3 regions of the Thalassospira sp. MBR-102 genome follow, and region 2 is predicted to be linked to each of the others. Evidence: riboswitches for the same ligand, from Rfam matches in the RefSeq annotation. Region 2 holds a riboswitch; each other region holds the start of a gene.
The links. Region 2 has a riboswitch for cobalamin ahead of ABIE64_RS15120 (ABC transporter substrate-binding protein). Riboswitches for the same ligand answer to the same signal wherever they lie in the genome.
Positions count from the first base shown of each region.

Region 1 (3,277 bases), on a different contig from region 2:
CATGATTTGAATGTTATCACACACAATGCCCGACGCCCCGAAAAAGTTGATGAATTACGCCAGCACTGCGGCCATAGTGACCACCCGATTTAAGAACCAAGGCCAACCGCCAGATGCCCCGTATTGTCATTTGCAAAACCTGCCAACCAGCACCCGATGCTGATCCGGCCTCAAAGGTGGATTTTGTCGATGCGGATGGTTTTGCGCGGCAGTTAGGCACGGCACTTGATCAGGCGGAATTGCCCGAAACGTTTGAAATCACGCAGGTTGACTGCATGGGATCATGCAGCGACCCGACATCGGTTGCACTTCAGGGAACCGGGCGGGCAAGTTATCTTTTTGCCGGATTATCGGCACATCGTGATATTGACGATATCATTGCCACCTGCCGGGAATATCTGAACGCCCCGGATGGATGGATCGAAGACGCACGCGGCTGCGGACGTCTTCGATTTTGCCTTAAGGCCCGTATCCCGGCCCTGTGATTATGGTGCAACCGAAACAGTCATGGCCTGACGCAGCGGCTTATCGCCAACGGCAAGCTGGCTATGGTCATTAGCCGTAAGGGTCACGATAACCTCGTTATCACCCGCTGGAAGGTCTGCGATATGAAGCCACGGGCCATACAGGCGGGCGATCTTGGTGCCGTTAACATAGACATGAGCATGCCCCTCGCCCGGGATATGGGGACTGCTGGCATGTTCGGGGGCAAAACGGAAATTCTGGACCAAGAGATGCAGGTTCCAGCCACTGACCGGATCGGGCGCAATGGCAACATCAAGCCTTGGCGCATCAACGGCATCGGGCAGTGAAATGACGGCATCATGGCTGGCATGGGCACCGTTGACATTCATCGTGTCATGCGTATCACCATGGGCACTTTCCCCATGCGCGCGCGGATCGGAATGGTCATGACCATCAAGGGTGATGCCATTGCCCGCCGCCACCAGAAAGCCAATCCCGCCGCCAAAAACAAGCCCGATCCCGAAAAGAGCAAGTGAACGTGGCATTACGTTTATCCAGGCAAATCAATGAAAGAAAACAGGCGCGGAATATACCGCGCCTGATCAATGTGATTGCGTTTTACGCTTCCCGGTCGGCTTCACGCCGCCAGAAATGCCCGGCAAACAGCCCGGTCAACACCCAGGCCACCGCCCCGATACCAAAGGCACGCGCAGCAAACAGCGCGCCGAGTTCGGTCGGCACGGGACCGCTGAACTGATCGGGTTCCGGCGCACCGATAACATGGGGCGCCAGAAGCAGAACAACCGCCGCCCCCCACGCCAGCCAGTTCCGGCCAAAGGCGATCAGCCAAACCGCAAGTGCCGCGGTTGCCACCGTCGCAAACCACCAGATTTGCCGTTCATAGACATCGGCCGCAGCAACACCGGGCACCTCTGGCGCCAAGGTGAAGCCCGGTGCGAAATGCACGATGACAAACCCTGCAATGCCCCAGATGATGCCATTGCGCGCCGTCACCACATGACCACGATTTTCGGCAAAGGCCATGGCCGCGATCAGGATCAGTGCATAGCCGGTATAGACCAGCATGGTGAACAGGATGCTTAGCCCGTCACGCAGCGGATCAATCCCGCCGACATCCTGATGCGCGCTAACCGCGTCACCGCCGAAATGCACAAGGGCACCGGTTTCATACAGCTCCGCATGCAGCAAAACGGGCTGCACAAAATACAGCTGTAGCAGGGCCGCAATAAGCCCCGCTGCAGCACCAGCGAACAACGCGCTGGTTACTATGCGTGTGAACATGACTTAGTGGCAGGGAAAGCCGGTCGCGTGGCGCACATCGTGTGCCGCATCATGAAGCAGGTCCGCCTGAACGTGGCCGGTCACAAAGACAATCGCCATGCCGAAAACGGCACAGGCAAGGATCGGCAGAAGAACGGATTTTTTCGAAACGGCAAATGCCGCGGTCTGCGTGGTCATAGAAATCTCCTTTGCTGTCACACCCGACAGTCGGTTCGGGTCCATGCCTGGCAGGTCTCCTGGCTTGCGGGTCTTCATGCGTCGCCGACCTTCCCTGCTTTCGCAAGTGGTATGATGGCGGGCACTCGTCGCATACAGTCGCGGGGGCGGCTTTGGCTTTGACCGTCAAACAGACGGCTTTCCAAATTCCCTCTTCGTTTCCCAACCCCGAGCAGAGCGGGAAAAACCAAGCCATCCGTTTATGACGGTAATTTTGCGCAAGTGCAATGTGAAAACCACGCAGGCCGGGTGATCATTTGCCGAACATATTCGCCCGATTGTCGATATGCGACTGGAATGCCCGCAAAGATCAGTGCGGGGGTGGCTTAGTCGTGTGTGACGTGGGCAAAGACATCTCGAACAACACGGGAAATATGTTCGTCATCAATCTGATAGAAGATATGACGCCCGTTGCGCTCGGACGCCAGAATGCGCTGATCGCGCAACTGACGCAGATGATGGCTGGTAAGCGACTGCGACATGCCCGATGCCTCGGCCAGTTCACCAACGGTTTGCGGTTTTTCCATGCAGCGCAGAACAAGCTGCAACCGCCCGGCATCCCCCAAAAGCGCAAAGATTTTCGCCGCCGCCTCGATATCGGGCAGCGACAGGTTATGACCGGTGGCGCGCGACGCATCACGCGTTACGGCTTCCCCCTGTTCGGTGGAAAGGCCAAGACGTGCGGCGGTATCGCATTCATGACAACCGTCACCATCATTATTGGCGCTGACCACGACCGGGCGGGCCGGTGTGACTTCGACTTTACGGGATTTTGCTTTGCTTTGTGACATGCCCCTATTTTCCACGCCCTGCATCGCTTGGCAAGGGGACTTGATGTTTGCGTGCATGGAACTCCGCCACGCAGGGAACGTTACAGGTATGACACATCATCGAAAGTGCCCACCAGAACAAGGAGACACACCGATGCAAGAGCAAACAGCACTCGACATTTTTAATCTGCGCCAGTCCCACGACAGCTGGGAACGGAATGTTGCCGGTTACTGCGCGAAAAACGACATGCAGGTCGGAAATCTGCCCAAAGAGGTAACCGGCCCCTATAACGAGATGAATGAGGCATGGGAAAAGCTTAAGGCCGAAGGCGATGCCGCAAGCAACGCCACCGCAGAGCAGTTCCACAAGGCGACCGCAAATCTTGAAAAAGCATGGAACGATATGATTGGCAGGTAAATTGCCGGTTTTATGCCCTTTATAGAGAATGCCCCAAAATCGCCTTTTCATTGCAAATCGATGACATGATTACGCGCCAGATTGAAATTGTCTGGAAAAGCAAAAG
Region 1 is NZ_JBEPTC010000001.1:332,259-335,535, reverse strand. Features, by position in the region: gene ABIE64_RS01625 (DUF1636 family protein) at 114-485, shown strand; gene ABIE64_RS01620 (hypothetical protein) at 486-1,010, opposite strand; gene ABIE64_RS01615 (CbtA family protein) at 1,084-1,767, opposite strand; gene ABIE64_RS01610 (CbtB domain-containing protein) at 1,771-1,944, opposite strand; cobalamin riboswitch at 1,977-2,190, opposite strand; gene ABIE64_RS01605 (ArsR/SmtB family transcription factor) at 2,310-2,774, opposite strand; gene ABIE64_RS01600 (hypothetical protein) at 2,908-3,171, shown strand.
Region 1: it holds a riboswitch for cobalamin, as region 2 does, so the genes downstream of both, ABIE64_RS01610 (CbtB domain-containing protein) here and ABIE64_RS15120 (ABC transporter substrate-binding protein) in region 2, are expected to answer to the same signal.

Region 2 (3,277 bases):
CGTCGGGCCGCAAGAACGACCTTTGCACCGTTTTCGGCCAGAAGTTTTGCCGTGGCCTCGCCAATTCCGCTGCTGGCACCGGTAATGACGACAACCTTGTTTTCAACATTGTTGGACATAAGCGACATGACATCCTCCTTGTCTGGATCATGGCGCTTACTGTGATTGCAAATGGTGGCCTGATGAATACACAGAACTCTTGATCAATTGCCTGATTCTCCAGGCAGGGTGAAAACCGCTTTTCAGGATGGTTCTGGTTGCTATAGTTCATATTAGGGAAATAAAGGAGTTTGGCGATGCCTGTGTTTGAAGAGATGTCTGAACTGATTGACAGATACTGCGAAGGCGAAGGTGTTGCCGAGACGCCGGTAAAGGCGGTGCATCTGTATCGTGCGACCGGGCCGTCGATGAAAGTTCCGACAATCTACAAGCCATGCCTTTGCATTATCGCGTCAGGTGCCAAAGAGGTCACTCTGGGCGAGGCGGTTTTCAGTTACGCGCCCGGAAAGTATCTGGTGGCGTCGGTCGACCTGCCGATTGTCGGCTGTGTGACAAATGCCAGTGCAGCACTTCCGTATCGCAGTTTGTCGATTGAACTTGATGGTCAGATGTTGGGCGATCTTGTCACCCAGATTGATCTTCAGGTCGGCTCGGCATCCGAAAGCGATTGCGGGCTTCATGTCGATAACGCCAGCGATACCTTGCTGGATGCTGTGATGCGCCTGTTGCGCCTGTGTGATGAGAAAGACGATATTTCGGTGATGGCGCCGATGCTTCTGCGCGAGGTGCATTATCGCCTTCTGCGCGGCCTTCAGGGTGCCAGGATTGCGCAAATCGGCATGGGCGGCAGCAACATGCAGCGCATTTCCAAGATCATCCGCCTTATGAAGGACGATTTTGCCGCACCGCTTCGGGTCGATGATCTGGCGGCACAGGCGAATATGAGCCCGTCTTCCTTCCATCATCATTTCAAACAGGTAACCTCCATGAGCCCGCTTCAGTATCAGAAACGCCTTCGCCTGACGATGGCGCGCCAGATGATGCTGACCGAAATGAAGGATGCGGCAACAGCGGCCTATGAAGTCGGATATGAAAGCGCATCACAATTCAGCCGTGAATATGCCCGCATGTTTGGCGCGCCACCGATGCGCGATGTCTCGGCGATCCTTGGGCGGCTGGGCGGCGATGGCACGGCGGCGGCGAACGCCTATTGAAAATTGTAATCATTGCGATTTATTCGCAATTGGCTTGACCGGCCTTCGTGACTATGTGACACCGATAGATGTCAGTATCCGATAAGGATAAAGGGAATTCGAAGCCGTCCGTGAAGACGGTTAACCGAAGCTGCCCCCGCAACTGTAGGCGGTGAGTGTTTCCTTCTGAAAGCCACTGGGATATTTCCCGGGAAGGCAGGAAAACACAACGACCCGCGAGCCAGGAGACCTGCTGACATAAATACGACGGACCGGGCGGGGTGCCCCGGAGGATGTCGGTATATGTCACCGTTCCGGGCGGGCTGAAAGCCATTGGACCGCCCTTGGATTCCGGCATTTCCCGCCATTTTTCAGCACTTTAGCCAGTCCCTTGACCATAGTAGCTTTGATGTTGTGTTATAACATAACATTTATTGGTTTGGTATGTCCGGTCGGGAAATGAAATTCCCGATCAGCATATCCATGAAAGGACGCAAAGTGATTGAACTGAACAAAAAGGTTCTTGCAGTCGGGGTGTTTGCTGCAGGACTGGCTTCTTTCGCGCAATACGCATCTGCCACGGAATATCCGCTCACACTGGAAAATTGTGGTCGAACCCTGACCTTTGATCAGGCTCCGAACCGTGTCGTATCGCTTGGCCAAAGCAGCACTGAACTGCTTTATCTTCTGGGACTGGCCGACAGGGTGGTCGGAACGGCCGTATGGCTTGGCCCGGTGCAGGAACAGTTTCGCGACGTCAACGCCACCATTCCGCGTCTGGCCGACAACGATCCCAGCTTTGAAAGTGTGGTCGGCCAGAAACCCGATATGGTCGCAACCCAGTTCCAATGGCATATCGGCCCGAATGGCAAGGTCGGAACGATTGACCAGTTTGCCGAACTTTCAATCCCGGTCTATACCGCACCAGCCGATTGCGTCGGTAAGGACAACACCACGGGCGGTGACGGAACGCGGATTGATGCCTTTTCGATGGATCAGATCTATCAGGGGATAGCCGACCTTTCGAAAATCTTCGATGTCGAGGAACGCGGCGCAGATCTGATTGCCGATTTCAAAGCCCGCGAACAGGCTGCGCGCGAAAAAGTCGCCGCCGTGAATGGCAAGGGAATTTCAGTACTGTTCTGGTTCTCCAGTGCTGAAATCGATGTTGATCCGTTTGTTGCCGGGCAGAAAGGCGCACCGGCCTATGTCATGTCGATCCTTGGTGTGGAGAATGTCATCGACAGTGATGATGAATGGCCCACAGTCGGGTGGGAAACCATCGCACGAACCAATCCCGATATCATTGCGATTGGCAAAATGGATCGTCGCCGTTTTCCGGCCGATGACTGGGAACTGAAAATGCAGTTCCTGAAATCCGATCCGGTAACCCGTCAGATGAATGCGGTCAAAAGCGGAAATATCGTCGTCATGGATGCCCAGTCGATGAACCCGACCATGCGGACAATCGACGGCATTGAAACCCTGGCCAAGGCAATCGAGGCGTTCGAGGCAACCCAGTGATCGGGCCAATGATCGGGAATATCATTTCCAGCCCTGTTTTCATCAAACGCATCAGCGTGGCATTTGCCGCGCTGATGTTGCTGGCAGCGGTTCTGGCGGTTGCCGCATCGGTGGGCGAAACAGCGATCCCGGTGGGCACGGTGATCAATACGATTGCCAATCATTTGTGGGATGCCGGGTATCCGGTGGATGCGATTGATGCCGGTATTATCTGGAACTACCGACTTAGCCGCGCCATCGTTGCCGCAAGTTGCGGGGCGGCCTTGGCCGTTTCCGGTGCGGTCCTGCAGGCGCTTTTGCGCAACAGTCTTGCCGATCCCTATCTGCTCGGCATTTCGGCCGGGGCATCGACCGGTGCGGTCAGCATCGTGATCCTAGGTCTTGGGGCCGGGATGCTTTCGCTGTCACTTGGTGCATTTATCGGCGCAGTGGCGGCATTCGCCTTTGTGACCCTTCTGGCGTTACAGGCCGGGCGCGGTACGGGTGCGATCATTCTGGCCGGGATTGCCGGATCGCAGATGTTCAATGCCCTGACATCCTTTATCGTCACCAAATCGGCC
Region 2 is NZ_JBEPTC010000009.1:14,032-17,308, forward strand. Features, by position in the region: gene ABIE64_RS15110 (SDR family oxidoreductase) at 1-128, opposite strand, end outside; gene ABIE64_RS15115 (AraC family transcriptional regulator) at 297-1,214, shown strand; cobalamin riboswitch at 1,270-1,465, shown strand; gene ABIE64_RS15120 (ABC transporter substrate-binding protein) at 1,677-2,717, shown strand; gene ABIE64_RS15125 (FecCD family ABC transporter permease) at 2,726-3,277, shown strand, end outside.

Region 3 (3,277 bases), on a different contig from region 2:
AGGGCTTCATACATCTGTGCGATGGTGGCACCGGATTTGGCCGCCGTGATCAGATCCTCAAGGCTGATGCCGATTGCATCCTTAAACCCGGTCTGGCGGGCTTTGGCTTCCTTGCGGATTGTCGTCAGGTCTTGCGCATCGCAGGTGACTTTGGCCTCTGTGATGTTGGGGAATTCCGACACCCCGGTCAGGGGATCGCGCCGGGTGGCAACGCGGTTTGCGCGGTTCTGCCAGATTTCGGAAATCTCCTTTTGCAGGGACCCGTCGGCAAGGGCCTTGATAATGCCGCCCTTGGCTTCAAGTGACTGGAACCGGCCCCAGGCATTGGATGCCAGTTCGCGGGTCAGGTTTTCGATGAACCATGAACCGCCTGCCGGGTCGATCACACGATGAACGTTGCTTTCTTCCTGCAGGATCAGTTGGGTGTTGCGCGCAATGCGGCGCGCAAAGCCATCAGACAGGCCGATCAGATGATCATAGGGCAGGCAGATAACGCTATCGGCACCGCCCAGACCGGCGCTCAGGCTGGTGACGGTGGTGCGCAGCATATTGACCCACGGATCAACCTTCGACAGTGCCATTTCGGCTGATACCGCATTGATCGTGATGGTGGCATCATCGACACCCGATGCCGAAAGAACCCGGCTCCACATCAGGCGAAGCGCACGAAGCTTGGCAATCCCGGCAAAGAAATCGGTGCCAACCGCAACATTGAACGCAATCGCGCCTGCCGCCTGATCAATCACCATGCCGGTATCGGTCAGCGCGCGAAGGTAGGTGACACCACCTGCCAGCAGGCAGGCGAGTTCCTGCCCGTCGGTTGCTCCGGCATTGTAAAACGGCGCACCATTTACCGTGATGGCGGTGGCATGGGGGAAACGGTCGATCAGATCGGCGGCAATATCGGCGGCCTGTTTGATCGCATCATCGGCTGAAACCGGAAGGCACCCTGTTGCGGCCAATGTGCCAATCGGATCGATGTTGAAGGCCGGTGCGGCGTCGCTTGCAAAATCGTCATCCGCGTCGGCGCTGTTTTGCCCATCCTTTTCAAGGCGCGCGGCCAAAAGCGCAGCGGCCGGGATGGCGGCGGCACCGGCATCAAGTGCGACGGTCGCAAGGTTGGTATAGACATCGTCAAGTATAGCATCGAGATCGGCAAGGCAGTGAATGGCAATGCCGTCAATGCCAGCATCGCCCGATGTGATATCCGCCCCCGTGCGTGCGGCGGCATCCAGACATAGCAGGACCGACGTTGCGCCGTTTTCCAGATCATCGAGAATCGCGGCATTGACCGATTTGGGATCGGGATGGTCATGAAGCTGGCGGATGTCCCAGCCGCTGGCGGCGTCCTTGGCATCGACGGCGGCACACAGGACCTGATGGATCAGGCGGGTTGCGTCGTCCTGATCGTCGTTGGTGTAAAGCGGCTGCATCGCGAAACCGTCAAGCATCCTTGTGACCAGTTTCTTGTCAAAGGATGCGCCTTTCAGGCCGGATTCCGCCAGTTGACGCCAGCTTGCATAATCGGCGGCTGGAAACTCTGAGGCCAGCTTTAACGGGTCTGTCATGCTCTCTCCCGGTCGCGGTCGGATCTTTTCGGATCTGGGCCGATATCTATTTTACAACGGATTCCCTCCGCCCGGTACACCCCGCCCGGTCCGGCAGAAACAAGAGCCATCTTTCGGTATCTGGCTTATGCACCGTCAAAAACGGCGCATTTACAGTTGCGAGGGCAGCTTCGGCCTTGATCGCGGGCTTTCGCCGGACCGCACCGAATTCCCGAAAGAATGTTTCATATCGCATCTGCGACATGGCGGTGTTTATAGCACCCGCCCATAATTACGTAAATAGGCATGGAAATACCTATTTAGATCAATGTTGCGGCCAGCCATCAGCATTCCGTAACGTTATCCTTCTGAAAAGTGGTTGTTTTCTGCCAAGGATGGGGTCGATGAACGGATATTAATGGCGTGCCGCTGCCATTATACTTTGGCCGGATTGTGATGGTTTCTGGGAAAAATTGCGGGGTTTAACCAATTTGACATTTTCGTCTGCCAGATTGGCGCTGTCCCAAATCTCGGAGTATTGCCATCCATGAATGCGCTTAGCGCCGTGCCGCCCCGACCAATGAATGACGGTCTGGTGGTGTTTGCCGACGACAGCCCCAGCGCCAAGGCGGCTCTTGAAACCGTTTTGCGCCGTGCCGGCTATGACGTGGCAGGGTTTGATTGTGCCGACGATCTGATCGACCAACTGGACGGTCTTTATCCGCGGGCGATCATTCTGGATCTTGAAATGCCCGGGATGAGCGGGTTTGAAGCCTTTTGCGAGATTCGACGCCGCTATCCGAATGCGGTTGAAGTGCCGGTTCTGTTCTTCTCGGCCCATTATGATGCCGATACGCGGGCCCAGGCCGATGCCCTTGGCGCGGCGGACTTTATCAGCAAAGATGCCAGCCCGATGGTGGTGATCGAGCAGCTTAACCGGGCGCTTGATAAATCCATGAGCCATTGCTGAACTATTTTTGGTAATCGCCTGCATTTTTCGTTTTCAGTGAATAATCAAAAAATCGGGTCTTTTGGTAAAAAATGCCGTTGGACCCGATTTTTCGTATTCCTCATATCATACTATTTAAATGCCATCTCAGGCGTGGCGAAGTTGCGCCGGATCACCTGATGGCATGGTGATCGTGTGGTTTTCGTCCCCGTGGACATGATAAAGCTGATCACCGGCAAGCGTGTCTGCCGGATCGATGGCCGGGCGGTGGGCGAGCCGGTCATAGAGTGCCGCAAAATCCGCATCCATCGCATCAAAAAGCTGCTGATAGTCGGTCAGCACGAAATAGGTTTTCTGGAAATCGTCAATGGCATAGTCGGTTGCCATCACCCGTTCGAGGTCAAATGCCACCCGGTTGGGGGTTGGATCGGTGACGGAATAGATGGTTTCCGTTTGCGATGACAGCATGCCCGCCCCATAGGCGCGCAATCCATGGTCGGTCATGATCAGGCCGAACTCGACCATGTACCAGTACATGCGGGCGAGTTTCTTGAGCCCGCCTTTGGCAATGGCTTCGGGGCCCTTGGCACCATAAGCCGCCAGATAATCGGCAAAGACCGGATCATAGAGCATCGGCACATGACCAAAGAAGTCATGGAAGATATCGGGTTCGACCAGATAGTCGATTTCCTCGGGCTTGCGCAGCCAGACGGTCACCGGGAAACGCCGGTTGGCGAGATGATCGAAAAACACATCATCGGGCACCAGCCCCGGCACCGCG
Region 3 is NZ_JBEPTC010000002.1:254,631-257,907, reverse strand. Features, by position in the region: gene ABIE64_RS04630 (methylmalonyl-CoA mutase family protein) at 1-1,568, opposite strand, end outside; cobalamin riboswitch at 1,662-1,828, opposite strand; gene ABIE64_RS04625 (response regulator) at 2,095-2,517, shown strand; gene phhA (phenylalanine 4-monooxygenase) at 2,644-3,277, opposite strand, start outside.
Region 3: it holds a riboswitch for cobalamin, as region 2 does, so the genes downstream of both, ABIE64_RS04630 (methylmalonyl-CoA mutase family protein) here and ABIE64_RS15120 (ABC transporter substrate-binding protein) in region 2, are expected to answer to the same signal.